2 regions of the Azospirillum largimobile genome follow, and region 2 is predicted to be linked to the other one. Evidence: predicted binding sites of a transcription regulator. Region 2 holds the regulator's gene; the other holds the start of a gene.
The links. Region 2 encodes LexA, which represses DNA repair genes until DNA is damaged. Its sites were predicted from a motif close to ATGTTCTANTTTGGTTC; they were not measured.

Region 1: the regulator LexA is predicted to act here: its motif matches at 6,387-6,403, upstream of ACWPKK_RS29665 (putative DNA modification/repair radical SAM protein).

The regions. Positions count from the first base shown of each region.
Region 1 is NZ_CDRMUA020000007.1:88,356-102,992, reverse strand. Features, by position in the region: gene ACWPKK_RS29690 (hypothetical protein) at 1-1,242, opposite strand, end outside; gene ACWPKK_RS29685 (tetratricopeptide repeat protein) at 1,668-3,692, shown strand; gene ACWPKK_RS29680 (ISAzo13 family transposase) at 3,929-5,155, shown strand; gene ACWPKK_RS29675 (helix-turn-helix domain-containing protein) at 5,162-5,392, shown strand; gene ACWPKK_RS29670 (RNA-guided endonuclease InsQ/TnpB family protein) at 5,393-6,319, shown strand; gene ACWPKK_RS29665 (putative DNA modification/repair radical SAM protein) at 6,430-7,641, shown strand; gene ACWPKK_RS29660 (UdgX family uracil-DNA binding protein) at 7,644-9,062, shown strand; gene ACWPKK_RS29655 (ribbon-helix-helix domain-containing protein) at 9,115-9,399, shown strand; gene tnpA (IS66 family insertion sequence element accessory protein TnpA) at 10,121-10,549, shown strand; gene ACWPKK_RS29645 (LysR family transcriptional regulator) at 10,624-11,559, opposite strand; gene ACWPKK_RS29640 (cupin domain-containing protein) at 11,556-11,978, opposite strand; gene ACWPKK_RS29635 (DUF924 family protein) at 12,215-12,859, shown strand; gene ACWPKK_RS29630 (IS5 family transposase) at 12,759-13,367, opposite strand; gene ACWPKK_RS29625 (RNA-guided endonuclease InsQ/TnpB family protein) at 13,382-14,092, opposite strand; gene cysN (sulfate adenylyltransferase subunit CysN) at 14,235-14,637, opposite strand, start outside.
Region 2 is NZ_CDRMUA020000001.1:1,003,642-1,018,278, reverse strand. Features, by position in the region: gene ACWPKK_RS04690 (divergent polysaccharide deacetylase family protein) at 1-898, opposite strand, end outside; gene ACWPKK_RS04685 (STY0301 family protein) at 1,035-1,490, shown strand; gene ACWPKK_RS04680 (anthranilate synthase component II) at 1,610-2,218, shown strand; gene trpD (anthranilate phosphoribosyltransferase) at 2,215-3,249, shown strand; gene trpC (indole-3-glycerol phosphate synthase TrpC) at 3,249-4,052, shown strand; gene ACWPKK_RS04665 (GNAT family N-acetyltransferase) at 4,057-4,530, shown strand; gene moaC (cyclic pyranopterin monophosphate synthase MoaC) at 4,527-5,027, shown strand; gene ACWPKK_RS04655 (molybdopterin molybdotransferase MoeA) at 5,032-6,261, shown strand; gene lexA (transcriptional repressor LexA) at 6,460-7,182, shown strand; gene ACWPKK_RS04645 (ComEC/Rec2 family competence protein) at 7,338-9,491, opposite strand; gene gltX (glutamate--tRNA ligase) at 9,648-11,054, shown strand; gene gltA (citrate synthase) at 11,155-12,468, shown strand; gene ACWPKK_RS04630 (hypothetical protein) at 12,491-12,664, shown strand; gene ACWPKK_RS04625 (rhodanese-like domain-containing protein) at 12,674-13,072, opposite strand; gene ftrA (transcriptional regulator FtrA) at 13,182-14,204, shown strand; gene gloA (lactoylglutathione lyase) at 14,217-14,612, opposite strand; gene lpxB (lipid-A-disaccharide synthase) at 14,637-14,637, opposite strand, start outside.

The DNA of each region.
Region 1 (14,637 bases), on a different contig from region 2:
GCGCTGTACCCGGCTGCCATCAGCAAGCACGTGCCACCGCTGGGACAGCGGCTTCTTCACGTACTCGCCCGTGTCGTGGCTAATCTGCGACAGCCGCGTCGTCCGCGTTGCAAACTCGACCACCGAAGCACCGGCACTCGCAGCCTTGCGCTTCAGCATCGAGACGAACAGGGACGGCGCGCGACGCTTCACGCTCCGGCCGAAATTCCTCTGGAAACTCCGGTAACTCACCTTCTCCGTCTTGATGGTGTTCCCCTGCGCCAGCACCCGGTTGGCGAGTTCGCCGTGGGCACGCTTGCGCTCCGCTGCCAGACGCCGTTCCACCTCAGCCTTCTTGGCCGCCAGGACGCGGTAGCGGCGCGAGCGCACTGCGATGCGCGCACCCCGGCGGTACGTGCCGTCCGCATTGAAGGCGTCGGGGTTGGTGGCGCGGCGGGACCGGTCCATGGCGCGCTGGAAACGGCGGATCGCCCGGTCCATGTCGGCCACGCCTGGGCAGAACGGCTCCAGCGTGGCATCCGTGTCCGACACGGCGGCGAGGGTGCTTGGCCCGAGGTCCAGGCCGACGATGCCTGCGCCGACCGGAAGGCGCTCCTTGCGCGGCGCCAATCCCTCCTGCACCAGTTGGGCGTACCAGCGCGTCTTGCCGCGCACGCTCCGTCGCAGGACGCGGACGTACTTGGTCCGGCACGACAGCGCCTGCTCCTGCCAACCGTCGCGGTCGCGCGGATCGCGCAGGAGCGGCAGGACGAGGCCGTCCCACAGCACGACGGGTATTTCGTCCTGCCAGCGCAGGCGGATCACCGCGTCGCCCTTGCCCTCGACCGAGTGCAGGCGGTTCTTGCCCTTGAAGCGGGGGCGCCCCCGCTTGCCAAAGGCGTGCATCTGCACCGCCTTGAAGGCGCGCAAGGACGTGGTCTGCGTGTCGTGGCTGCCGAGGTGCTGGCCGATCCAGCAAGCGTCCCGGCAAGCCTCGGCGTGCTTCTGGATCGATGCGGGGAAGAAGCCGAAACGCAGCACGGTCGCCTTGAACAACGCCGTGCGCTGCTTTCCTTTGAGCATGGCGCGGGCGGCCTGCCAGTCCTTGGACTGGCGCATAAGGGCAAGGCGCTTCAGCGCCTCGTCCAGGCAGGCATTGTATATGTGGCGTGCCGCCTCAAAACGCACCGCCAATACACGCTCGTCCGCCGCGTTGGTGCACAGTGGAAGTTCGGCAATGAAGGACGGGGTGGCGGCGCGCATAGCTTTGACATTCCTCTGGTTGTCAATGGTCTGCGTAATGACGGCAAGCGGCGCCGCGCCGCCGGTGCAGGCGAAGTACAGGACTCGACGGCGTTGTTCTTCGAACGATGCTCGCTTGTCGCTATTAGACAGCGCCTCCCTAGCCAACGTCCCCGCGATTTCGCCTGCGGCGAAGCAGCGCTGCTCCCATGGCCAAAGCCACGGACTTGCATGCTGCCAAGGTCACGCCCGTCGGCGCAAAAGCAGGTGAAGAGATCCGACATCGCGACCACGTCTAAGTCGCCAGAGGGGCCCGGATCCAGGTGTTGAGCACGTGGCCCCGTCCCGCTTTCCTGTCAAGACGGCACCTGCACAATTTGCGCCCCAAGGGGGCCGGGCTTGGAGCGGGGCCTGGACCGGCGATTTTCCCCATCCTATAAGAGGCCATGGCAACATTGCAGGAAGCGCTGATCGCAGCGCTGGATCATCAGGAGGCCGGGCGCTTCGGCGAAGCCGATATCCTGTATCGCCGCATCCTCGATGCCGCCCCCGGCCATCCCCATGCGCTTCACCTATGGGGCATCCTGGCAGCGCTGACCGGACGGCCGGAGGAAGCCGCAGGCCGGATCGCGCAGGCCATCGCCGTCACTCCCGACGTCGCCGATTTCCATGTCAATCTGGCGCGGGTCCAGGCCGCGCTGAACCGGCCCGACCGGGCCGCCCGGCATTACGCCCATGCCGTCACCCTGCGGCCAGACGAGGCGGGGACACGCTTCCAACTGGCAGGGTTGCTCCAGGAACTGGGGCGACTGGCCGAGGCAGAGGAGCAGTATGAGGTACTGCTGGCGGCGGCGCCACTCCATGCCGACCTCCACCTGAACCGTGCGCTGCTGTGCGAGGCGCAGGGGCAGGCTTCGAGGGCGCGGGACGGCTTCCGCACGGTGCTGATGCTGGAACCGGCGTCCCCCAAGGCGCTGCTGCGGCTTGCTGCCATGGAGCAGGGGGCGGGGCGAAACGGTGCCGCCCTGGCCATCCACCGTCGCGGCATGATCGCCCTGGGAAACCCGTCTGATGCCTGGCCGTTCACCACCCTGGCCACGCTGCTGGCGGGGGAGGGGCTGCCGGAGCGGGCGGCGGAGGCCGCACGCATCGCCGTGACGCTCGCGCCCGACGACCCCGTCCTGTGGAACGAGCTTGGCAACCGACTGAAGGGCCTGGGGCGGCAGGGGGACTCCCTTGCGGAGTCGGTGGCCGGCTATGGCCGCGGGCTGGTCCTGCTGCCGGGGAATCCCGTGCTGCTGAACAACCGCGCCGACGGCTGGCTGAAGCTGGGAAGGCTGGAGCGGGCGGAGCGGGACGCGCGGGCCGCGGTCGCGGCGGACGCCGGCTTCGCCATGGGCTGGAACACGCTGGGCTCCGCCCTGATGGCGCGGGGAGATGCCGGGAACGCGCTGGACGCCTATGACCAGGCGATGCAGGCCGACCCGGCCAACCACGCTCAGGCCCGCTTCAACCGCTCCATCGCCCTGCTGACGCTCGGCCGGCTGGCGGAGGGGTGGGACGAGTATGAACAGGGTTGGGCCGTGGCCTCCGGCCGGTTCCCGCGAGTCGGATTTCCCCAGCCGCTTTGGGACGGGCAGCCCCTGGCCGATGGCGGGCGGGGCGACGGCAGCCTGCTGGTGTGGGGCGAACAGGGGCTGGGCGACGAGGTGATGTTCGCCAGCCTGATCCCACAGCTGGCCGGGGAAGGCGTGCGGGTGGTGCTGGACTGCGACGCGCGGCTGGCCCCGCTGTTCGCCCGCGGCCTGCCCAACACCCAGCCGGGCGTCACCGTGGTCGCACGCACCGAACCGCTGAGCGGCCGGCTGACCGCGCCGGACGTGGCCGCGCAAATCCCGGCCGGCAGCCTGCCGCGCCTGATGCGCCGCCGGATGGAGGATTTCGCCGGCCGCCAGCCCCCCTTCCTGAAGGCCGATCCCGAGCGGGTGGCGGAGCTGCGGCAGCGGATCGGGGACGGCCATGGACATGGATATCGGCTGGTCGGGCTTTCCTGGAGCAGCAAGAACGCCTCGGTCGGGCATCTGCGCTCCATCCCGCTCGACCGGCTGGCCGGGGCACTGGACGGGACGGATGTCAAACTGGTCAGCCTGCAATATGGCGACGTCGCCGCGGAGGTTGCCGCCGCCGGCATCGCCGATCCGGGGCTGGACGCCTGGGGCGACATTGATGGGCTGGCGGCGCTGATCGCCGCCATGGATCTGGTGGTGTCGGTGGACAACTCGACCGTCCATCTCGCCGGCGGGTTGGGGCACCCAACCTGGGCGCTGCTTCCCCACGCCGCCGACTGGCGCTGGATGCAGGGGCGCCACGACACGGTCTGGTATCCGTCGGTCCGGCTGTTCCGGCAGACGGCGCCGGGCGACTGGGACGGCGTGCTGCGGGACCTGCGCGAGGCGATGCGGCAGGGCTGAAGGGACGGGCCGGAGGCGCGATTTTGCTCCCGCCATATGGACGCCGAAGGGAACTGTCCGCTTTAGCCGGCAGGGGAATTCGGTCCGCAAACTTGCGAAGCGCTCGGGCGGGCATATATCAGAACAAACGCAGGACAGCACGGCGCTTAGGAGCTGAGCCAAAATAGATGAATCGACCGGGCTTGCTGTGCGGTCGGGGATTCTCAGGGGGCGTCGGGGTCGGTAGACTCGTCGGCATGATTGATGAAGCCGTGCTGCGCCGCCAATATGCCCTTTTGCGTCCGAGCCTGGACGAGCGGGGCCGCCGTCTGTTCGCCGCCACCCAAGCGCAGGCGCTCGGCCGTGGCGGGATCGCCGCGGTGGCACGGGCCACCGGGATCGCACCGAGCACCATTGGGCGCGGTTTGAAGGAGATCGCCGCTGGCGTAGCGCCGTCTGGGCCACGGTTACGGCAGCCGGGCGGTGGGCGCAAGCGGTTGACTGACAGGGATCCGCTGCTGGAGCGCGCCCTGCTGGAGTTGGTCGGGCCGATGACGCTGGGCTGTCCGGAGCGGCCGTTGCTATGGGTGTCCAAGAGCCTGGAGAAGCTGGCGGCGGCCTTGCGGGACAGAGGTCATCGGGTGTCGGCCAACTCGGTGCGCCGCCTGCTGCGTCGGCTCGGCTTTTCCCGTCAGGGCAACCGCAAGGCCAACGAGGGGCGCGGCCATCCCGACCGCGACGCACAGTTCGAGCACATCAATGCCCAGGTGCTGACTTTCCAGGCCGCCGGCGCTCCGGTCATCTCGGTGGACACCAAGAAGAAGGAGTTGATCGGCCCCTACAAGAATGCTGGAACCGACTGGTGCCCCGAGGGGAAGCCGCGCCGAGTGAACGTGCACGACTTCGAAGACAAGGAGCGCGGCAAGGCCATTCCGTACGGCGTCTACGACGTCGCCGAGAACGCCGGGTGGGTGAGTGTCGGGGTGACCCACGACACCGCCCAGTTTGCTGTCCAGTCCATCCGTCGCTGGTGGCAGACGATGGGACAGGCCCGCTACCTGCAGGCCCGCACCCTGATGATCACCGCAGACGGTGGCGGCTCCAACGGCAGCCGGGTCCGGCTGTGGAAGGTGGAATTGCAGAAGCTGGCTGACGAAACCGGCCTGACCATCAGCGTCTGCCATTACCCGCCGGGCACCTCGAAGTGGAACAAGATCGAGCATCGCCTCTTCTGTCACATCTCGCAGAATTGGCGCGCTCGCCCACTGACCAGCCGGCTCGCCATCGTCGAACTGATCGCCGCCACCACCACCAAAACGGGCCTGACGGTTGCCTGCGAACTCGACACCGCAGACTACGCCAAGGGTATCAAGGTAGCAGACGCCGAGATGGACGCTCTCGCCATCACCCGAAACGCCTTCCATCCCGAGTGGAACTACAACATCGCTCCCCGAGCAGAGATAAACGCACTTATTTTGGCTTAGAGCCTTATGCTTCTCAGCTACAAATACCGCATCCACCCGAACCGGCGTCAGCGCGAAGCGCTCGACGAGATGCTGTATTGGTTCTGCCAGCTCTACAACGCCGGGCTTCAACAGCGCATCGAGGCCTATCGCCGGCAGGGCGTTTCACTGAACTACAAGGCCCAGGCCGACGAACTCAAGCTGCTGCGCGCCGAGGTGCCGGAGCTGGGCACCTATTCGTTCTCAGCCGAGCAGTAGGTGCTGCGCCGGCTCAACAAGACCTTCAATGCCTTCTTCGGTCGTGTGAAGCGTGCCGCCAAGGCTGGCTTTCCGCGCTTCAAGGCGTCTGCCCGCTTTCACGCGGCCGACTTCCGTTTTGGTGATGGCCTGACGATGAAGCCGGGGCGACGGTTGTCGATCGTCGGGATTCCAGGCCTGGTGAAGGTCAAGTGGCACCGCGACTGGCCGTCGGGTGCGGCGTGCGGCGCGGCCGTCATCACCCGCCAGGCCGGCAAGTGGTATGTCGTGTTCCAGCTCGATGCGCCGGTGGCCCACTCGGTGACCGGGCCGGTCACCGTCGGCCTCGACGCCGGACTGTTGGCGCTGGTGGCGCTGTCGGACGGCGCTCTGGTCGAGCGGCCGAACTGGACCAAGAAGGCCGCCAAGGGGCTGCGCAAGCGCCAGCGGGCGGTGTCTCGCAGCCGCAAACCGGATCTGCGAAGCAAACGCCGGAAGAAGGCGAAGGCGCGTCTGGCGGCTTACAGCCACAAGGCCGCCAACCGCCGCGCCGATTACCTGCACAAGCTGGCGGCGGACATCGTCGCCCGCTACGACCGCATCGCGGTCGAAGACCTCAAGATTCAAGGCCTGGCCCGCTCGATGCTGGCCAAGGACGTGTTGGACGCTGCGTGGGGCCTGTTGAGGGCGCTGATCGCTTACAAGGCCGAGAGAGCCGGTAAGCTGGTGGTCGCCGTCGATCCGCGCGGCACGTCGCAAGAGTGCCCGTGTTGCGGCGCCAAGGTCGAAAAGACTTTGGCCGATCGCGTGCACCGGTGCCCGGAATGCGGTCTGGTCGAAGACCGCGACGTGGCGGCCGCGTCCGTCATCGAGTTCCGGGCCTTCGGGCACAACAAATTCAGGCCTGGATCGGGCCTTCGGACGCCAAGCGGGCGGGTTGCCGCGTAGCTTGTCCGAAAAGCCGCCGCGCTTTAGCCGGCGGAGTGATCACTCGGCTTGCCTTTTGCTTTCAAAAGAACATATTGCGAACATCTTCAAGGGAGAGGGAAGCCTCCACGGTGGATGACGCGCTGCTCGACAAGCTCGGGATTCTGGCCGACGCGGCGAAATACGACGCCTCCTGCGCGTCCTCGGGCGCCAAGCGGCGGACGGGCGGGCCGGACGGCATCGGCTCGACCACCGGGGCCGGCATCTGCCACGCCTATACGCCGGACGGGCGTTGCGTCTCGCTGCTCAAGATCCTGCTGACCAACTACTGCCTGTTCGACTGCGCCTACTGCATCAACCGCCGCTCCTCCAACGTGCGGCGCGCGCGCTTCAGCGTGGACGAGGTGGTTCAGCTGACGCTGGGCTTCTACAAGCGCAACTGCATCGAGGGGCTGTTCCTGTCCTCCGGCATCATCCGCTCGCCCGATTACACGATGGAGCAGCTGATGCTGGTGGCGCGCACGCTGCGGCGCGACCATGGCTTCGCCGGCTACATCCATCTGAAGACGATCCCGGAGGCCAGCCCCTGGCTGATCGAGCAGGCCGGGCTGTGGGCCGACCGTCTGTCGATCAACCTGGAACTGGCCTCCGACCGCAGCCTGAAGGAGTTCGCGCCGGAGAAGGACGGCGGCGCCATCAAGGCGGTGATGGGGCAGGTGGGCGAGCGCATCCTGGAGGCCAAGGAGGAGAAACGCCGCTTCTCCCCCGCCGGGCAGAGCACCCAGATGATCGTCGGCGCCGACGCCTCCACCGACCTGTCGGTGCTGGAGACCAGCGACACGCTTTACCGCCGCTATGGCCTGCGCCGGGTCTATTACTCCGCCTTCAGCCCGATTCCGGAGGCGAGTTCCGCCCTGCCGGCCAAGCCGCCGCCGCTGCAGCGCGAGAACCGGCTGTACCAGGCCGACTGGCTGCTGCGCTATTACGGCTTCACGGTGGAGGAGATCGCCGCCGGGGGCGAGGGCGGGATGCTGGATCTGGGCATCGATCCCAAGCTGGCCTGGGCCCTGAAGAACCGCGAGCGCTTCCCGGTCGACGTCAACAGCGCCGACCGCGAGATGCTTCTGCGCGTGCCGGGGCTGGGGGCGCGGGCGGTCGACAAGATCGTCGAGGCGCGGCGCCACACCACCTTGCGGCTGGAGGATGTGGCGCGGCTGTCGTCCGGGCTGAAGCGGGCGCGCGCCTTCCTGATCGCCGCCGACCACCATCCGGGCGGGCTGACCGACCGCGCCGACCTGCGGCAAAGGCTGGTGGCGCCGCCCAAGCAGCTCAGCCTGTTCTGACCATGTACCGCGTGGACCTGAAGGACGGCGCCGACCTGGACGGCTTCCGCCGCGCGCTGCGCGGGCTGGTGGCACTCGGCGTCGCACCGGACGAGGTGGTGTGGAGCGGCGGGGCGGCGCCGTCGCTGTTCGGGGATGAGGTGCCCTTGCCGGCGGACGCGCCGCCGGTTCCGCTGCCGCGCCCGGTGGGCGAACTGATCGGCACCGTGGTCTGCCACCGCGATCCGGAACGCTACGCCCTGCTGCACCGGCTGGTCCGGCGGGTGCTGCGGGGGGAGCGCGACATCCTCGACCACCATGCCGATCCGCTGGTGCATCGGCTGGCGCTGCTCGACAAGGCGGTGCGGCGCGACCTGCACAAGATGCATGCCTTCCTGCGCTTCCGCGAGGTGCGCGATCCGGATGGAGGGGAGCGCTACGTTGCGTGGTTCGAGCCCGACCATTTCATCGTCGAGGCCACCGCCCCCTTCTTCGTCGAGCGCTTCGAGAGCCTGGTCTGGACCATCCTGACGCCGGTCGGATCGCTGCATTGGGACCGGCGGTCGCTGACCGTCGGACCGGCGGCTTTGAGGCCGGAGGGGCTCGACCGCGACGACCGCTTCGCCGAGGGCTGGCAGCGTTATTACGAAAGCACCTTCAACCCGGCGCGGGTGAACCCCACCGCGATGCGGGCGGAGATGCCGCGGAAATACTGGGCCAACCTGCCGGAAGCGGCGGCGATCCCCGGCATGATCCGCTCCGCCCCCGCCCGCGTGCAGGCGATGATCGAGGCGGAGGCCGCAGCCCCCCGCCACCGCAACCCCGACAAGGCCGTCGCCGCCATGGCCCGGCAGGAGCCGGCGACGCTGGCCGAGCTGAACCGCATCATCCGCAGCGCGGATCCATTGGTACCGGGAGCCACCCAGGCGGTGCTGGGCGAGGGTCCGGAGGGGGCGGCCATCGCCATCGTCGGCGAACAGCCCGGCGACCAGGAGGATTTGGAGGGCCGTCCCTTCGTCGGCCCGGCCGGACAGCTGCTGAGCCGCGCGCTGGAGGAGGCCGGGATCGAGCGCGGCGCCGCCTACCTGACCAACGCGGTGAAGCACTTCAAGTTCGTCGCCCGCGGCAAGCGCCGCCTGCACCAGTCGCCGACCGCCGGCGAGGTGAAGCATTACCGCTGGTGGCTGATGAAGGAGCTGTCCTTCGTCCGCCCGCGTCTGGTGGTGACGCTGGGCGCCACGGCGGCGCTCGCGTTGACCGGGCGCAGCGTCTCGGTCCTGCGGGAGCGCGGGCGGATGGGGTTCGGCGATTGGGAGGGCTTCGTCACCGTCCACCCGTCCTACCTGCTGCGCCTGCCAGCCGGGGAGACGGCGGAACTGGCCTATCAGGACTTCGTCGCCGACCTGCGGCGGGCGCGGGAACTGGTGGAAGGGGCGGGTTGACGGCTGTCATGGGTATGATCAAGTATGATCAAATACTCCATGGAGACTCGTCGTGGCAGAGATCGAGCGTCTGACCATCACCTTGCCGGCCGCCATGGCGGCGGCTGTGAAGGGCGCCGTTTCCGGCGGCGACTATGCATCGAACAGTGAGGTCATCCGCGAGGCTCTGCGCGACTGGGCGGTGAAGCGCGCCCTGCAACGCCAGGAATTCGCATCGCTGAAGGCGGACATCGACCGGGGCATGGCCGATCTGGCCGAAGGACGCCTGAGGGACTTCAATGCCGACCGGATCGCCAAACGGGGGAAGGCATTATCCGCCCGCTCCCGCTCCGCCTGACCAGGAGGGGGGCTGCGCAGTCTCCTTGCCTGTGCTATGGCCGCTGTTGGCCTCAGGGAGCATGCCACCTCACCCACCCGCTGCGCAGTCGCTGGGGGGGCGATACATCAGGTCGTCGTCCAAACCACCGCTGTCCCCAGACCACAATCGCAAGCGCACAGGCTGTCTGTGACCGGAGCACCCTCGGGTTCGGACCAGCAGACGATCTCCCGCCAGCCGGAGCCCAGCCCCCACACAAACATCGCACGCCCTCCATCGGCTGTGTGGCGTTGGTCGAGGAGAACCATCCCCGGTGCCGGAGGGGAGTAGCGGTTAGGCCAGTCGACTTCGTAATGCTGTCCAGGCACGAGAGAGTTGCCGTCGACCATAACGACCTCCGTTCCAAAAGAGACCCAATTATACACTGGAGAGAGAAATACTGTGAAATTTTTATCGATTTTTCGAGCATTACACCTCGGTAACCTATATGATTTGATGGTCATATCTGCTGTTTTTCAGCTCTATGCTGGTATCACAAAGTGGCCTTTGGTGACGTCAGGGGGCAGTCAGGGGCGCGCGTCCAGGGGCCGGTTCTGCCAGATCGTCACCTCCTCGATCAGCCAAGCCCTCGGGGCCGCCGACGCCCGCGATCCGGACATGCTGTCCTTCCTGCACACGGTGCGTGTGGTGCGCCGCCATTTGCCGCTTCACGCGGCGTTTTCCCCCTCGGCGACGGCAACGGATGCTGGTGATGGTCCTGGCTGAAATCTGGGCGGTGCCCGCGGAACGGAGCCGCGGGCGCCACAATCCGCGCGTGGTGAAACGCAAGATGAGCAATTTTCCGACCCGCAGCCGGGCCGCCGCCACGGACCATCGCCGCTGGAGCTATGAGGACCACATTCACGTCCTACCGCCCACTGACCTGCAGCCGCCGGCTCCCCTTCCCAAAACGCCCGAACCAGTACCTGCGGCTGAACTGCCAACCACCACGGGAGATCGCCGTGCCGTGACACCGGACCGTCAGCATGTCAGGGCGTGGCGTGTCAGCGGCCTATCGCGAGACGACTACTGCCGCCACCACGCCCTCGAGCCAAACGCCTTCAATCATTGGGTGGACTGCCAACGACCCAGCGTCCGGCCCAAGTACCGCAATCTTCAAGGTGATCCTTAACGACACGGTATTCCGGCTAGGTTCAGTCGCCGAAGTCGGAGTATCAGGCCCATGCTTGCTTGAGACCGAGCCTCTCACCCTGGTGCCTGCAGGATGCCGAAGAGCCACTCGACGCCCAGGTCAGCGAGCGAGGCCTTGGTCGCAATCGCCTGGATCCTGTTCGGGCACGAGGATACTGGCAGCGCCGAGATCCTGAGGCCGTAGCGCGCCGCGTGCATCTCAACGAGCTTCTGCGGCAGGGCAGCGACAAGATCCGTCGCTGCCACGAGCCCCATCGACTGCATGAAGTTCGGCACTGTCAAAGCGATTCGCCGGGAGCGGCCAAGCCGTGCCAGTGCTTCATCGAACAGGCCTTCCGCATCACCCGTCATCGAGACGACCACGTGCCGCATCTCGCAGTACCGGTCCAGTGTGGGGTCGTCGGCGAAGGGATGCTCTGCGCGTGTTGCAACGACAAAGTTCTCCTCATACAGAGTCCGCGCGACGAACCGGGCGGGCACTTCCTCGACCGGGACGACCGCCACGTCGATCGCGCGGGATTCCAAATCGTCCAAGGCGGCCTGCCACGCGCGGGCGACGTCCGCGATGCCCGGCAGGGGCAGGAGTTGCCGGACCCCGAGGTCAACGCCGGGGGCGCGTGTTGCCAGCGTCTCAAGCAGAGTGGGCAGGAGCACCGCCGAGACCCCGTCCGGCGCGCCGATGATGAAGCGGCGGCTGGTGGTCGCGGGGTGGAAGGGTTCGGCGCTCGTCACGACTTGCCGAACCCTGGCGAGGATATCGGCGATCGGCCCGGCCAGCTCGAGCGCGCGCGCAGTCGGGACCACGCCCTTGGGCGTTCTCAGGAAGACCGGGTCGTTGAGGAGCCGGCGCAGGCGCCCAAGACCGTGGCTGACCGCCGAGGGCGATAGATTCAGCCGCTCGGCCGCGCGCCCGACATGGCGCTCCTGCAGGACGACCTCGAACAGGACCAGGAGGTTGAGGTCGGCGCGCGAGAGGTCGGGCTCTATCATTGGTCCCGGTCCGGCGCCTGGGCTTGGCCGAACTGGACGGTGTCGTGTTCGGCAAGCGTCGTGGAGATCTGGGCTTCATCCCGCAGGTTCTTCAGCTTGGCAATGAGACGGTCGAGGTTGGGCGTGAGGACGATCAAGTAGCGGCAGGGTTCGGACGCGATCAGGTAGGTGTGCGCCACGCCGGCGGGCACGAAGACGGTCGTTCCCGCCGGGGCCTCGACCTCGCCATCGGCGAAGCGGAACCGGAGCGCTCCTTCGAGCACGTACCAGGCCTCGTCGTCAGACCGGTGGACGTGAAGGTAGCGTGGACCGGGCTCGCTCCATTCCCGGATGATCAGGGAGGTTCCCAGCACCGCCAACGGCGGCGAACCCGGGCCGGCGACGATCGGTGCGGCAAGCACCTTCGCGGACGGAGCCATGGCGTGTTCCTTTCGATCCAAGGCTTGGAAGGGCGCGGTCCTCCTACAGTTCGCCTTCTCTCATGGAAATGGCTCCTGCATCCAGCGGCGGAAATTCAGCACCGTGCTGAACGGAATCGTCCAGCATTGCATTCAGTTCCGTTCAGCACATCAGTAAATATTCGTCGTTTGCTCTTGTCCCCCTCGACGGGGAGGACTGAAAAGGTCGATTGGCATCCCAGAAAAGGACAAGAGAAATGGACGACTACACCTACTACTTCCTGCTCAACGCCGAGGCCCACATGTCGCGGGTGCGCCGGAACACACACGCTGATTCCATTGATCACGACGGCGACGCCCGGACACCCGTGCCGGCGGTGGATATCGTGGCGTTCTGGCGCGCGGCGGGGTCATCCCTGTGGTTCGCCAAGGATGCGGAGTTCGACCGGCGCTTCCGCGACCGCTTCCTCACCCTTCACGAGGCCGCTGCCAGCGGCGAGTTGGCCGACTGGACGGCGACACCGGTGGGATCGCTGGCTCTGATTATTCTGCTAGACCAGTACCCACGCAACGCCTTTCGCGGCACGCCCCGCATGTACGGAACCGATGCACAGGCGCGCGAGATCGCCAAGATGGCTGTTGCGCACGGGCAAGACCGTGTCATCGAGCCTGCATTGCGCATCTTCGTGTACATGCCCTTCGCCCATTCGGAGGCTTTGGCTGACCAGAACCGCGCGGTTGATCTCATTGACCATCTCGGCGGCGTCAACCTCGAGCATGCCCGGCGGCATCGCGATATCATCAGGCGCTTCGGCCGCTTTCCTCACCGCAACCCACTGCTCGACCGACCAATGACGTCGGAGGAGCAACGCTACCTGGATGAGGGCGGATACGCCGGCTAGGTTCTGCCACAGCTGCGCAGCCAGACGATGATCGAGGCGAATTGGACGAAGGCGAGATATGGGCACCCAGCTTATCGTAGCAGGTCGCCACGCGGCGGAACTGCTTCAGCTTCCCGACCAGCCGCTCGACGAGATTCCGCCGCCGATAAGCGGCAGGGTCAAAGTCCGGATTGCCCGGTTGATCGGCACGGCTGGGGATAATCGGCATGATGCGTTTGCGGCGCAACGCCTCAAGCAGCCAAGCAGCTGAGTATGCCTTGTCAGCGATCACGGCGTTGGGCTTCCAGCGCGGTCGGCCGCGTTTGCCGATGCGCAGGACGCCTTGCTCGAACAGCGGACCGACGCCGAGTAGGTCGTGGCGTTCGCCGCCGGTTAGATGCAGCGCCACTGGGCGTCCATGGGCATCCGCGCGCAGGTGCAGCTTGGTCGAGAAGCCGCCGCGCGAGCGGCCAAGCGCCTGCTCGCCCGACGCACGTCGCGCCCCGGCGGCATGGGCGTGAGCGCGGATAACGCTGGCGGTGACTACTCTCGGCTCTGAAGAGCCGAGCTTCCGCGCCTCGCGACGCGACGATCCTGTTTCCGACCGGCCGCCCGGTTCGATCCGCAGGCCAACCCCGGAGGTCCTCCGGTTGCGAGGCCAAGCCTCAGAATGTTCTTTGCGGCGTTGAGATCGGCATTTTCGACGTGCCCGCAGGCTTGGCACAAGAACACCGACTGGCTGACGCGGTTGTCCGCATCGACATGACCGCATCGGCAGCACCGCTGACTGGTATAGGCGGCAGGAATGGCGACGACGCGACTTCCATACCAGGCCGCTTTGTAGTCCAGCATGGCGCGGATTTGCGCCGGGGCCACGTCGAGCAGGGAGCGGTTGAGTCCGGCCTTGGCCCGAACGTTGCGTCCCGGCTCATCGACGGTGCCGGCCGCGCTTGCCGTCATGGTGCGCACCTTCAAATCCTCGACAACGATGATGCCGTGGTTCTTGGCAATCCTCGTCGTCGCCTTGTGCGCGGCGTCCTTGCGCCGCCGCGCCAGACGCGCCTGGAACCGGGCGACGCCCAGACAGGCTTTCTGCCGGTTGCGCGATCCGTTCCTCCGGCGGGCAACCCACTGCTGCAACGCTGCCAGCCGGCGGCGCTCTTGTTTTGTGATGCGCGGTAGCATGACTGCCTCGCCCGTGGACAGCACCATCGGCTTGGCAATGCCCAAGTCGATGCCGACCGCCGGTCCCAAATTTGGATTTGCCTGAAATACGCTCTATCGGCCATGAAAAGAGTGGAAGAGGGGACTTTCTTCCAGTTGTCCTTCAGACCCGTCGCGTAAAAAGAAAAGGGCGGCTCCGAGCCGCCCTTCCAGATCGCCACGGAACGGGGCGTCAGATCACCCCGCGCGCCCGCAGCTCTCCGATCACCTGGGCGACCATCTCGTCGGCGCCATGTTCAGCGCCCTTTAAGGTGATCTCCGGGGCTTCCGGCGGCTCATAGGCACTGTCGATGCCGGTGAAATGGGGGAGCTGGCCGGCACGCGCCTTCCTGTACAGCCCCTTGGGGTCGCGGGCCTCGCAGACCTCCAGCGGCGTGTCCATGAAGATCTCCAGGAACTCGCCGTCCTCCACCAGGGACCGCGCCATGCGGCGCTCCTCGCGGAAGGGGGAGATGAAGCTGACCAGCACGATCAGCCCGGCCTCCACCATCAGCTTCGACACCTCCGCCACCCGGCGGATGTTCTCCACCCGGTCCTCGTCGGTGAAGCCCAGATCCTTGTTCAGGCCGTGGCGG
Region 2 (14,637 bases):
CGCTGTTGGGCGTGGTCCGGCTGTCCAGCCACAGGAGGCCGCGGCGATGCAGTTCACCCAGCACGGGCGCCAGCGCGGCCCGGTCGGCTGTGAATCGGCTTCCCATATGGTTGTTGACCCCGACATAGCCGTCGAAGCTGTCCAGCGCCGCACGCGCCCGCTTCACGATCTCCCCCCGGTCGAGCGAGACCATAAGGGCATTCGGTCCCGGATCGGCCTTCACGCTGGGTTCCATCGGCATGTGCAGCATCAGTTCGTGCCCGTTGGCCCGCGCCGCCTTGGCCTGGACCTGCAGGTCGCGGGCATAGGGCAGCCAGGACAAGGTCAGCGGTCCGCGCAGCCCCGCCATCCGGGTCGAGCGCTTCCGGTCCAGCCCCATGTCGTCGATGACGATGGCGATGATCGGCTTGCCCTGGGGCACCTCCGCCGGCAGGGCGTTCTTGCGCCACAGCGCGGCGTTGCCCGAAGGGGCCTGCACCGGCGGCTGGCTGGGCGGAGCGGGCGGCGGCAGCATCGCCACCGCCGTGGCCGGCGGTCGGGACTCCGCGGGTGCCGGCTTCTCCGCCGCCGCTTGGCCCGTGCTTTCCGTGCCCGCCTGCGCGGCCGGCTGCGAGGCTGCGGCAGGTGGCTCGACCTTGGCCGGGGGTACCGACGGAGGCTGCACCGCCTGGGGCACACCCGCCTGCTGGGTCGCCTGCTGCACCGGCGCCGGCTTGGCCGCCTCGCCGCCGGCCCTTCCACCGGAGCCGCCGCCGGTCAGCGTCGCCACCCCCATTGCCACGGCGAACACCGCGGCGACGGCCGCCAGCGCCAGGACGAAAGGGTTGGACAGGAAGGGGGGAAGCGGAGACTTGCGGGCTTTCGAAGGCGCCTTGCGGGCCATGGTGACGACGTCCATCCTGCGACCGGGGCGCCGCACAGTGGCACCCTGCCGTCGTGACCGCAATCGCCCAATCGGTGCAAATTGCCGTCACGCCGCCAGCGTCCTGTCCGGCCGAGCCCGTCCTCAAGAGTCCGCCCGAAGAGTCCTCCACATGCGTCCCATCTTTGTCATCGCCGTTCTGATTTCGACCGTCGCCGCGACACCGGCGCCGGCCGCCAACGGGTTGGATTGCCCAACCAGCCTGACGGTCCAGGCGCAGCCCGAAGCCCCCGGCGGCTGGTCGCCCTACCCGGGCCGCGACAGCCACAGCTTCGCCGGCATTTCCATCGTCGAGGGCGACCGCGCCAGCCAGATGACCTCGGCCGCGCCCGCGACGCTCGCCCCCGACCGCGAGGTGCGGCGGGGGCGCAGCATCGTCCAGGTCTGGGAGTTCTCAGGTTCGCGCCGCGAAAACGTCTTCCTGGTCTGCCGCTACCGCAACACCCAGGCGACGCTCGCCGCCGACCTGCCGCGCCAGATCCGCCGCTGCACCCTGACGCTGGAAACCGATATCCGCGGCACCGTGTCGGACGATCCGAAGACCCTGCCGCAGCTTGACTGCCGCTGATGCCGCGGAGTTCTGCGCGGAGGCTGGAAATCCGCCCCCTCAGCGGCTAGGGTGTCCATCGTTGGAACAGGGGCGGAACGGCCTCGACGACCCGGGCGAAGGTGGAAGGCGGAAGGCGCATGCTGCTGCTCATCGATAACTACGACAGCTTTACCTACAACCTCGTCCATTACCTGGGCGAGCTTGGCGCCGACGTGCAGGTCCGCCGCAACGACGCGCTGACGGTCGATGAGGCGATGGCTCTGCGCCCCGACGGGATCGTGCTGTCTCCCGGCCCCTGCGATCCCGACCGCGCTGGCATCTGCCTTCCCCTGATCGACGCCGCCGCCAAGGCCCGCCTGCCGCTGATGGGCGTCTGCCTCGGCCACCAGTCGATCGGCCAGGCCTTCGGTGGCCGGGTGATCCGCGCGCCGGTTCCCATGCACGGCAAGGTCGACAGCATGCGGCATGAGGGCCGCGGCGTCCTGGCCGGCCTGCCCAGCCCGTTCCGAGCCACCCGCTACCACTCGCTGATCGTCGAGCGCGACACGCTGCCCGCCTGCCTGGAGGTGACCGGCGAGACCGCCGACGGCCTGATCATGGCGCTGGCCCACCGCGAGCTTCCGATCCACGGCGTGCAGTTCCACCCCGAGAGCATCGAGAGCGAGCACGGCCACAAGATCCTGCGGAACTTCCTGGATCTGACCCGTCCCCGGCCGGAAGCCGCGTCCCTGGAGAACGCGGCATGAGCGGCGATCTGTCCGATATGAAGGCCATCCTGGGCAAGGTCGCCACCGGCGCCGCCCTGACCGAGGCCGAGGCCGGCTTCGCCTTCGACATCATCATGTCCGGCAACGCCACCCCGTCGCAGATGGGTGGCTTCCTGATGGCGCTGCGCGTGCGCGGCGAAACGGTGGACGAGATCGCCGGCGCCGCCCGCGTCATGCGCGCCAAGGCGATTCCGGTCGATGCGCCTCCCGGCACCATCGACACCTGCGGCACCGGCGGCGACGGGGCCGGCACCTACAACATCTCCACCGCCGCGGCGCTGGTGGTGTCGTCCTGCGGCGTGCCGGTGGCCAAGCACGGCAACCGCGCCATCTCGTCGAAATCCGGTGCCGCCGACGTGCTCGGCTCGCTGGGCGTCAACCTGGACTGCGACTTCGCGCTGGTGCGCAAGGCGCTGTGGGATGCCGGCATCGCCTTCCTGATGGCGCCGCGCCACCACCTCGCCATGCGCAACGTCGGCCCGACCCGCGTCGAACTCGGCACCCGCACCGTCTTCAACCTGCTGGGCCCGCTTGCCAACCCGGCGACCGCCCGGCGGCAGGTGCTGGGCGTCTTCTCCAGGCAGTGGGTGGAGCCGCTGGCCCATGTGCTGCAACGGCTCGGTTCGGAAAGTGCCTGGGTCGTCCATGGCTCCGACGGGCTGGACGAGATCACCACCACCGGCCCCACCACCGTCGCCCAGTTGAAGGACGGCGAGGTGACGGTGTTCGAGGTGACGCCGGAGGATGCCGGCCTGCCCCGCGCCCGGATCGAGGACCTGAAGGGCGGCGACGCCCAGGTCAACGCCGAGGCGATCCACGCCCTGTTCGACGGGGTGCGCAGCCCCTATCGCGACATCGTGCTGCTGAACGCCGCCGCCGCCCTGCTGGTGGCCGGCAAGGCCGCGACGCTGAAGGAGGGTGTCGCCATGGCCGCCGACGCCATCGACAGCGGCGGCGCCCGCGACCGCCTGCGCCGGCTGGTCGCCATCACCAACGAGGCGGTGGCCTGATGAGCGACGTTCTGACCCGCATCAACGACGACAAGCGCGCGCTGGTCGCCTCCCGCAAGGCCGCCCGCCCGCTGTCGGAGGTGGAGGCCGCGGCCAAGGCCGCAAACGCAACCAACCCGCCGCGCGGCTTCATCCGGGCGCTTGGCGCCGCGGTGGAGGCCGGGCGCTACGGCCTGATCGCCGAGATCAAGAAGGCCAGCCCGTCCAAGGGCCTGATCCGCGCCGACTTCGACCCGCCGGCCCTGGCCCGCGCCTATCGCGACGGCGGGGCCAGCTGCCTCTCGGTGCTGACCGACGAGCCCTATTTCCAGGGCAGGGACGAGTATCTGGTCGCCGCCCGCGCCGCCGTCGATCTGCCGGTGCTGCGCAAGGACTTCATGGTCGATCCCTACCAGATCGTCGAGGCCCGCGCGCTGGGTGCCGACTGCATCCTCATCATCATGGCCTCGCTGTCCGACGCCCAGGCGGCGGAGATCGAGGACGCCGCCATCGCCCAGGGGCTGGACGTGCTGGTGGAGGTGCATGACCGCGCCGAGTTGGACCGCGCGCTGCTGCTGAAGACGCCGTTGCTGGGCGTCAACAACCGCAACCTCAAGACGCTCGCCGTCGATATCGCGACGACGGAGGAGTTGGCGGCCAACGTGCCGGCCGACCGCATGCTGGTGGCGGAAAGCGGGCTCTACACCCCCGCCGATCTGGCGCGCATGGCGAAGGTCGGGGCGCGCTGCTTCCTCGTCGGCGAATCGCTGATGCGGCAGGCCGACGTGACCACGGCCACCCGCGCCCTGCTGGCTCCGGTCTAAGCCCATGCCGGACATCACCATCGCCGCGGAAAGCCCGCGCCAGGATCAGGTCATCGCGCTGGTCGCCGCGCTGGACCGCTATCTGCTGGAGCTCTATCCGGCCGACACCTGCCACCTCCTCGACATCGCGGAGCTGGAGGCGCCGGACTTGCGCTTCTTCGTCGCCCGCAAGGACGGCGTTCCGGTCGGCTGTGCCGCGCTGCGCGTCGATCCCTCGGGCTATGGCGAGGTCAAGCGCATGTTCGTTGATCCCGCCGCCCGTGGCCATCGCATCGGCGACCGGCTGCTCGCCCGGTTGGAGGAGCAGGCGCGGGCGGAAGGGCTGACCGCCTTGCTGCTCGAATCCGGCATCCACCAGCACGAGGCGCTGGGGCTCTACCGCAAGGCCGGCTTCACCGACCGCGGCCCCTACGCCTGTTACGAAGAGAACGGCGTCAGCGTCTTCATGGAGAAACCCCTGCGGGAGACCGTCGCATGAGCGGCTTCACCCATTTCGACGCCGAGGGCAAGGCGGTGATGGTCGATGTCTCCGACAAGGCGGACACCGAACGCACCGCCACCGCTGTCGCCACCGTGCTGATGCAGCCGGAAACCCTGGCGCTCATCATGCAGGGCGGGGTGAAGAAGGGCGACGTTCTGTCGGTCGCCCGGCTGGCCGGCATCATGGGGGCCAAGCGCACGCCGGACCTGATCCCGCTGTGCCATCCGCTGATGCTGACCTCCGTCAAGGTCGACCTCTCCTGCGACCCGGCGCGCAATGCGGTGGACGTCACCGCCACCTGCAAGCTGAAGGGCCAGACCGGCGTGGAGATGGAGGCGCTGACCGCCGTCACCATTGCCGCCCTGACCGTCTACGACATGTGCAAGGCGGTTGACCGCGGCATGACCGTCACCGACGTCCGCCTGCTGCACAAGGCCGGCGGCAAGAGCGGCGAATGGGGCACTGCCGCTACCACGCCGTCGGCTGGGGCCTGACGCCATGATCTCCGTCGCAGAGGCGCGCGCCCGCATCCTGTCGGCCTTCGCCCCTCTGCCGGCGGAGGTGGTCGCCCTGCCCGACGCGCTCGGCCGCGTGCTGGCCGAACCGGTGGTCGCCCGGCTGACCCAGCCCCCCTTCCACGCCGCCGCCATGGATGGCTGGGCGGTCCGCTCCGCCGACATCGCCGCAGCCACGGCGGAAACCCCCGTCACCCTGCGCCGCATCGGCGAATCCTCCGCCGGCCATGCCTTCGGCGGCAGCGTCGGTCCGGGCGAAGCGGTGCGCATCTTCACCGGCGCCCCTCTGCCAGATGGCGCCGACGCCGTGGTGATGCAGGAGGATTGCAGCGCCGACAACGCGACGGTTCGCATCGGCCGCGCCGTCCCCGCCGGGCGCTTCGTCCGTCAGGCCGGCTTCGATTTCGCCCTTGGCGAGGAACTCCTGCCGAAGGGCCGTCGTTTGACCGCGCGCGACATCGCGCTGGCAGCCGGCGGCAACGTGCCCTGGCTGTCGGTCCATCGCCGGCCGCGCATCGCCGTCCTCGCCACCGGCGACGAGATCGCCCTGCCGGGCGATCCGTTGGGGCCGAGCCAGATCGTCAGCACCAACGCGCTCGGCCTCTGCGCGCTCGTCACCGCCCAGGGCGGGCTCGCCCACAATCTTGGCGTCGCGAAGGACACGCCCGACAGCGTCGCCGCCATGGCGAAAGGTGCCGTCGGCTGCGACCTGCTGGTCACCACCGGCGGTGCCGCCCATGGCGACTACGACCTCGTGCGGGACGTTCTCGCCGACCGGGGGGTGGCGCTGGAGGTTCAGACCGTGGCGATGCGGCCGGGCAAGGCGCTGATGTTCGGCCGGGCCGGCGGGGTGCCGCTGCTCGGCCTGCCCGGAAATCCTGTATCGACGGGCGTCACCGCCGTCCTGTTTCTGCGCCCGGTTCTGCGCCTGCTGCAGGGGCTGCCGCCAGAGGACGACCGGCCGCCGCTGCGCGCCCGGCTGACCGTCGCGCTGAAGGCCAACGACCGCCGCGAGGAGTATCTGCGCGCCACCCTGGCTTCCGGACCGGACGGCGTCCTCACCGCCACGCCCTTCGCCCGGCAGGACAGCGCCATCACCACGCTCTACGCCCAGGCCGACTGCCTGATCCCACGCCCGCCCAACGCCGACCCGGAGCCGGCCGGCGCCATGGTGACCGTGCTCCCTTTGACCGATGGAGCGCTCAGCATCTAGACTTGAACACAGCGTTTGGACGGCGGGTTGAACAGTTGAACATCACCCGGAAAACTGTTTCACGGCGTTCCGAATGTTCCACTCAAGTTCTAAAAGAAGCCGATGGGGGGCTTGACGGACGGCAGGAACCAAACTAGAACATGGAGCAACGTTTAGTTTTTGTTCCATCTTCAGTCTGGCGACGGCCGGGAGGCATCCATGCTCACGCGCAAGCAGCACGAATTGCTGCTGTTCATCCACGAACGGCTCGGCCAGGGCGGTGTCTCGCCGTCGTTCGACGAGATGAAGGACGCCCTGGGGCTGAAGTCCAAGTCGGGCATCCACCGCCTCATCACCGGCCTCGAAGAGCGCGGCTTCATCCGCCGCCTGCCCCACCGCGCCCGCGCGCTGGAGGTTCTCCGCCTGCCGGAAGGCCTGGACGCCGCCCGCTCCCGCACCGCGCCCAAGCCGAAATTCCAGCCCAACGTCATCAAGGGCGACTTCGCCTTCGCCGGCCGCGACACCGCTCCGCCCGCGCCCACCCCGGCAGCGGCGAACGAGACGGTGCAGCTTCCGCTCTATGGCCGCATCGCCGCCGGCACGCCGATCGAGGCTCTGCGCGACAACAGCGCCTTCGTCGACATCCCCGCCTCGATGCTGACCGCCGGCGATCATTACGCGCTGGAAGTCTCCGGCGATTCGATGGTGGAGGCCGGCATCCTCGACCACGACACCGTCATCATCCAGCGCTGCGATGCGGCGGAGAACGGCACCATCGTCGTGGCCTTGGTCGACGAAGGCGAGGTGACGCTGAAGCGCCTGCGCCGCAAGGGCAACACCATCGCCCTGGAACCCGCCAACGCCGCCTACGAAACCCGCATCTTCGGCGCCGACCGCGTCCGCGTGCAGGGCAAGCTGGTCGGTCTGGTGCGGAAGTACTGAGGCCCTTTCGCCCCCCTCCCCGACCCTCCCCCGCTCTCGGCCGGCCGAAGGCTGGTCCGATCGCGGGAGAGGGAGTGAGCGGCAGATCAGCGGAGTTCCCTCTCCCGCAAAGCGGGGGAGGGTTAGGGTGGGGGCAACAGCACTCCCCACGCCCCTCACCTCCCCCCGGTCCAGGGCCGCTCTCCCCGCAGCCCCCGCACCGTCTCCACCTCTATTCCCGCCGCGGTCACCCTCAGCGCATGCGCCCCCTCGTGCCGCAGCGCCCAACGGTCGATCGCGACCCCGGCCCGGCATCCCCGCGCCACCGCCGTCGTCACCACCGCATCGGCCGCCCCGCAATCCTCGTCCAGCGCATCCGGCAACCGCGGAAGGGCGACAGTCCTTCCCTTGACCCGGTACAGACACCCCAGCGCATCGCAGCTCAGCGACCGCTCTCCCTCGCTCCACCCCCCCGCCGCCGGCCAAGGATCGGCTCCCGAGCGCTCGCCATCGCGCTCCCGCCATGTCTCGATCACGCGGCCCCCGGTCTTGCCCGAGGCGCTGAGGCGACCATCCGGCATCCTCACCGCCATCACGCTCCCGTCCCCCGCGACCAGCACGTCCGGCCGCGTCACGAACGCCGGCGAAGCCAGCCCTGCCAGGACCGGCAGCAGCCCCAGCCAGCGCCACCACCGGGTCCAGACGCACAGCCAGATGCCGCCCAGCACCAACGCCACGAACCCCTCCACCGGCATCGCCGGCATGGTCAGGGAGGCCCCGGGGAGACGGCCGAAGAACTCCGCGGTCCAGATCACCGCCCGGTCGCCCCAGTTCATCGCGATCAGCGCCGGCGCCTCCAGCCCGAAGGGCATCAGGGCGTAGGCGATCAAGCTCCACGGCATGACCCAGAACGAGGTGATCGGAATGGCGATCAGGTTGGACAGCACGCCGTAAAAGGCGATCTGCTGAAAATGGAAGAGCGCAAAGGGCAGCGTCGCCAGCGTTGCCACCACGCTGGTCAGCAGTATCCCGCCGACATAGAGCAGACCACGCAGAAACCATCCCGCCTCGCTGCGCCATTTCGCCAGCCGCGAACTGCCGCGCTCGAAGGCGGCGATCAGCGCCACCACCGCCGCGAAGGACATCTGGAAGCTGGGGCCGAGCATCCCCTCCGGATCCATGGCGATGGTCACCAGCCCGGCGAAGGCGACCAGCCGCATGCTCAGCGGGTGGCGGTCCAGCATGATCGCGCCCATCACCATGCCGGTCATCAACACCGACCGTACGGTCGGCAGCGGCGCCCCGACCAGCAGCGTATAGGCCAAGGCCGACAGGATGCCGAACAGCGCGGCGATCTTCTTGATCGGCCAACGCAAGGCGATGGCGGGCACCAGCGCCAGCAAGGCCCTGACCACATAGAACAGAATGCCGGCGGCAATGCCCACATGCAGGCCGGAGATCGACAGCAGATGCGCCAGCCCGCTGTTGCGGAAATCCTCCAGCGTCCCGTCCGGGATGCCGAACTGCTCCCCATTCAGCAAAGCCGTGGTGACCCTCGCCTCCACCGGATCGTCGATGGTGGCAGCCACCCGCTCGGCGATCGCGCCGCGCACCCGCTCAAAGGCCACCGTCACCACTTGCCAGCCCGTGACCGGCGGGGCCTCGACCAGTTCCACCGCACCGGTGGCGAAACCGGTCCCACCCAGCCCCATGAACCAGGCCCGCCGCTGAAAGTCGAAGGCGCCCGGCTCGGCCGGCGCCTGGGGCGGCAGCAGCGTGGCACGCAGCCGCACCACCGATCCCGGATCGGGCGCCGCATGGCGGTCCGGCAGGCGGATACGCAACGCGGCCGGCGTCTGCTCAGGCGGTAGCCGGCTGACCGTCGGTTCCCGCACCGTGATGCGGGTGGCACCTGGTCGCCGTTCCACCGCCATCACGCGGCCGGTAATGGTCGCACCGGTGACGACGCGCGTCAGCACCGGCGCCGCCACCCATGCGCTGTGCCCCTGCGCCACCAGGAACCCCGCCGCCACCATCAGCAGCGCCATCGCCGCGCCGAACAGCGCGAACCAGCGCCGCAGGACCAGCAGCAGCGCGGCACACCCGCCGCAAGCCGCAGGCCCGATCCACCAGTCCGGCTCCCGCATCAGCCCGAAATACAGCGACACGCCCGCCCCGAAGGCGACGGGAAGCCACAGAACCCAGCGGTCCCCCTCCGCCTCCGCCAGGGCCGCGAGTCGCCTCCCGATGCGGAACCACAGGCGTCGCCACCGCCCACCGGCCCCGACCGGACCCTCCGTCTCCTCCTCGGGCCAGCCGGCGACCGTCACCGCTGACGGCTTTCCGGCGCAGGGATGCCGCCCGCGTACTCCTCAACGACCGTCCATGCGCGCATCGCATTGCCTCCCAACCCGGTGGCTGTGTTAAACCTCGGTGTCGAACCACCGGCGCATCTTACCAGCGCCGAACCGGAAATTGAGAGACCGATGACCGTCGTCACCCGCTTCGCTCCGTCGCCGACCGGCTTTCTGCACATCGGCGGTGGCCGCACCGCCCTGTTCAACTGGCTGTACGCCCGCAACACCGGCGGCAAGTTCCTGCTGCGGATCGAAGACACCGACCGGCAACGTTCGAGCCAAGCGGCGGTCGACGCCATCCTGGACGGTCTGCAGTGGCTGGGTCTGGACTGGGATGGCGACGCGGTCAGCCAGTTCGAGCGCAAGGACCGCCATGCCGAGGTGGCGCACCAGATGCTTGCCGCTGGCAAGGCCTATCGCTGCTACTGCAGCCCGGAAGAACTGGAAGAGATGCGCGCCGCCCAGAAGGCCGCCGGCCAGCCGATGCGCTATGACGGCCGCTGGCGCGACCGCCCCGAGTCCGACGCGCCTGCTGGCGTCGCCCCGGTGATCCGCCTGAAGGCGCCGCAGGAAGGTCAGACCGTCCTGAACGACCTGGTCCAGGGCGAGGTCACGGTGCAGAACGCCCAGTTGGACGACCTGATCCTGCTGCGCGCCGACGGCACGCCGACCTATCTGCTGGCGGTTGTGGTGGACGACCACGACATGAACGTCACCCACGTCATCCGCGGCGACGATCATCTGACCAACACCTTCCGGCAGATCCAGATCTTCAACGCCATGGGCTGGGACCTGCCGCGCTTCGGCCATATCCCGCTGATCCACGGGCCGGACGGCGCCAAGCTGTCCAAGCGTCACGGCGCGCTGGGCGTGGATGCCTACCGCGACATGGGCTATCTGCCGGAAGCCGTTCGCAACTACCTGCTGCGGCTCGGCTGGTCGCACGGTGACGACGAGATCATCTCGACCGAACAGGCGATCGAGTGGTTCAACCTGGAGAGCATCGGCCGCTCGCCCTCGCGCTTCGACTTCGCGAAGCTGGAGAACCTGAACGCCCACTATATGCGTCTGGCCGAGGATTCCCGGCTGGTCGGGCTGATCGCTCCGCGACTGGAGGCCGAACTAGGCCGCAGCCTGACCGACGCAGATCGCGACCTTCTGACGCGGGCGATGAACGGCCTGAAGCAGCGGGCCCGCACGGTCGTCGATCTGGCGCAGAGCGCCCGCTTCTACGTGGCCGCGCAGCCGCTCGGCTATGACGAAAAAGCATCCGCGCTGCTGGACGAAAAGGGCCGCAGCCTGTTGAAGGAACTGGCCGAAGCCTTTGCCGGCGAACCGGATTTCACCGCTGCGGCGCTGGAGGCGCAGGTCCGTGCCTTCGCCGAGGCACGGGGTGAAAAGCTGGGCAAGGTGGCACAGCCGCTGCGCGCCGCGCTGACCGGTTCGACGGTGTCGCCGCCGATCTTCGAGGTGGCCGAACTGCTGGGTCGGGAAGCGACGCTTTCTCGCATCCGCGATGCAGCGGGTGCAGCATAATGGTCATTTCCGTGCGTTGCCATCAGGCTGCCATGGAACTATGCTGCGCCGACGAAAAAAGGGCGTTAAGCCCGACCCTCAACGATAAGGACGTGCCGAGATGACCCAGACTGAGGACGGCAAGGACACCGTTACCCTCATCGACAATAAGACGGGCAAGCAGGTCACGATGCCGATTCTGCACGGCAGCGTCGGGCCGAGCGTGATCGACATCCGCAAGCTCTACGCCGCGACCGGCTATTTCACCTACGATCCGGGCTTCACCTCCACGGGCAGCTGCGAGTCGGGCATCACCTACATCGACGGCGACGAGGGTGTCCTGCTGCACCGCGGCTACGCCATCGACGAGCTGGCCGAGAACTCCACCTTCCCGGAAGTCTGCTTCCTTCTGCTCAACAACCACCTGCCGACCGCGGCAGAGCGCACGGATTTCGAAAATATCCTGCGCCGCCACTCGATGGTGCACGAGCAGCTGACCAAGTTCTACAGCGGCTTCCGCCGTGACGCCCACCCGATGGCGATCATGTGCGGCGTCGTCGGCGCCCTGTCGGCCTTCTACCACGACTCGCTGGACATCAACGATCCGCGGGAGCGCAAGATCGCCGCGCACCGCCTGATCGCCAAGATGCCGACGATCGCGGCGATGGCCTACAAGTATTCGACCGGCCAGCCTTTCATGTATCCGCGCAACGACCTGTCCTACGCGGAGAACTTCCTCTACATGACCTTCGGCACGCCCTGCGAGCCGTACAAGGTCAACCCGATCCTGTCCAAGGCGATGGACAAGATCTTCATCCTGCATGCCGACCACGAGCAGAACGCTTCGACCTCCACCGTCCGTCTGGCCGGTTCGTCGGGCGCCAACCCGTTCGCCTGCATCGCCGCCGGCATCGCCTCGCTGTGGGGTCCGGCCCATGGTGGTGCGAACGAAGCCGTGCTGAAGATGCTGGAGGAGATCGGCTCGGTCGATCGCATCCCCGAGTTCGTCCGCCGCGCCAAGGACAAGAACGACAACTTCCGCCTGATGGGCTTCGGCCACCGGGTCTACAAGAACTACGACCCGCGCGCCCAGGTCATGCGCCAGACCTGCCACGAGGTTCTCGGCGAGCTCGGCATCAAGGACGAGCCGCTGCTGGACATCGCCATGGAGCTGGAGAAGATCGCCCTGTCGGACGAGTACTTCATCGAGAAGAAGCTCTATCCGAACGTCGATTTCTATTCGGGCATCATCCTGAAGGCGATGGGCTTCCCGACCAGCATGTTCACCGTGCTGTTCGCGCTGGCCCGCACCGTCGGCTGGATCAGCCAGTGGAAGGAGATGATCGAGGACCCGGTGCAGAAGATCGGCCGCCCGCGTCAGCTCTACACCGGCGACACCAAGCGGCCGTTCGTGCCGCTGGCCGAGCGTGGCTAACCGGCCAACAGCACATGTGGGAATGGGCGGCTCCAACGGAGCCGCCCAGGACCCGACTGCGTACATCGTTCCGGCCCGGCGCGTGCGCCTGCGCTCGCCGGCCAACGACAACCGGGCACCGCTTGGCTGGCGGGTGCGCCGGATGATCGTCTATCTGCTGATCGTGGCCCTGGTCGCCGGGATCGTGTTCGTCTAAGGCAATCGCTCAACTCCCGCTTTCAAGCGCGAAGTCCTCGTCGATCCAGCCCGTCACGCCGCCGATCATCAGTTTGACCGGCCGCCCGATCCGCGCCAACCGCAGGGCCGCGCGATCCGCACCGTTGCAGTGCGGGCCGGCGCAATAGACGACGAACAGCGTGCCCTCCGGCCACTCCATCATCCGCCGTTCGGTGATCTTGCCATGCGGCAGGTTCAGCGCCCCCGGCACATGCCCCCGGGAGAAGGCCGCCGGACCGCGCACGTCGAGCAGGACGAAGTCGGGCGTCCCAGACTTCAGCGATTCATGCACATCCCAGCAATCGGTCTCAAACGACAGCTTGCGGGCGAAATGGGCGGCGGCATCTTCCGCCGATGCGGCTGGAATTTCGGTGACGAGACTGGCCATGGTGCTCTCCTGATCGTGCTTGGTCGGGATTCGCCCGCATCTTCCCAATCGCCACTTCCGCTGGAAAGTGGCGTGACTGCCAGCTATCGTTCAGATCATGCCAAATGCCATGCCACCGCTTGCCGTAGCCCTCGCCTATGACGGTCTGTGCACCTTCGAGTTCGGCGTGGCCGTCGAGGTGTTCGGTCTTCCACGCCCTGAGCTTGGCCCCGGCTGGTATCGCTTCGCCGTCGCCGCCCTCGATTCCGGCCCATTGCGGGCAGTGGGCGGGATCCGCATCGAGGCCGATGGTGGGCTCGATCTGCTGGACCAAGCCGACATCATCGTCATTCCCGGCTGGCGCGGCGCTCGCGAACCGGTACCTGTCCAACTAACGGAGGCACTGCGCCGGGCCGATGTGCGCGGAGCACGCATTCTCTCGATTTGCTCCGGTGCCTTCGTTCTGGCCGCCGCCGGTCTGCTGACGGGTCGCCGCGCGACCACCCACTGGCGCTATGCCACAACGCTTGGGGAGCTTTATCCCGACATCCGTGTGGTGCCTGACGTTCTCTACGTGGACGAGGGCAACATCCTGACCTCTGCCGGCAGCGCGGCCGGCATCGACCTTTGCCTTCATCTGGTGCGCCGCGATTTCGGACCCGAAGCCGCCAACAGCGTCGCCCGCCGTCTGGTGGTCCAGCCTCACCGCGAGGGAGGGCAGGCTCAGTTCATCGAGGCACCGGTGCCCATCGCCCGTGAGGGAGTCCGTCTGGGACCGCTGCTCGACCATCTGCGGGAAACTCTTGCGGAGGACCACAGCCTGTCAAGCATGGCCTCGCGCGCCGGCATGAGCCTGCGCACCTTCCTGCGACGGTTCCAGGCGCTGACCGGCACCACGCCCGGCGAATGGCTGACGACGGAGCGGCTGAACCGCGCCCGTGATCTGCTGGAACGCGGAACCCTGCCGGTGGAAGAGGTCGCGACCCTCGCCGGCTTCGGCTCCGCGGCCACCTTGCGGCATCATTTCCGCCAGCGTCTGGGGATCAGTCCGGCCACGTACCGGGCGCACTTCCGCCGCGATCCCGCTCCGGTTCCCGGCACAAGCGACGGGGGCGCGGCCGTTGCCGACCACGCCCCTGTCCTGAACCGATGACCGGCCGACCGGTCACTTCGTCTCGATCAGTTCAACCTTGTACCCGTCGGGATCCTCAATGAAGGCGATGACGGTGGTACCGTGCTTCATCGGGCCGGGCGGACGCGGGATCTTGACGCCTTCGGCGGCAAGCTTCTCGCAGGTGCCGTAGATATCGGGAACGCCGAGCGCGATGTGGCCATAGGCGGTGCCAATCTCGTACGGCTCCTTCTGGTCCCAGTTATGGGTCAGTTCCAGGACGGCGGTATCGGACTCCTCGCCATAGCCAACGAAGGCCAAGGTGAAGCGACCGCCCTCATAGTCATTGCGGCGCAGCAGCTTCATGCCGAGCAGACGGGTGTAGAAGTCCAGTGACTTCTCCAGATCCAGCACGCGCAGCATCGTATGCAGCAGACGGAATTCGCTCATGGTCTCTATTCTCCCGCTTGGCGTT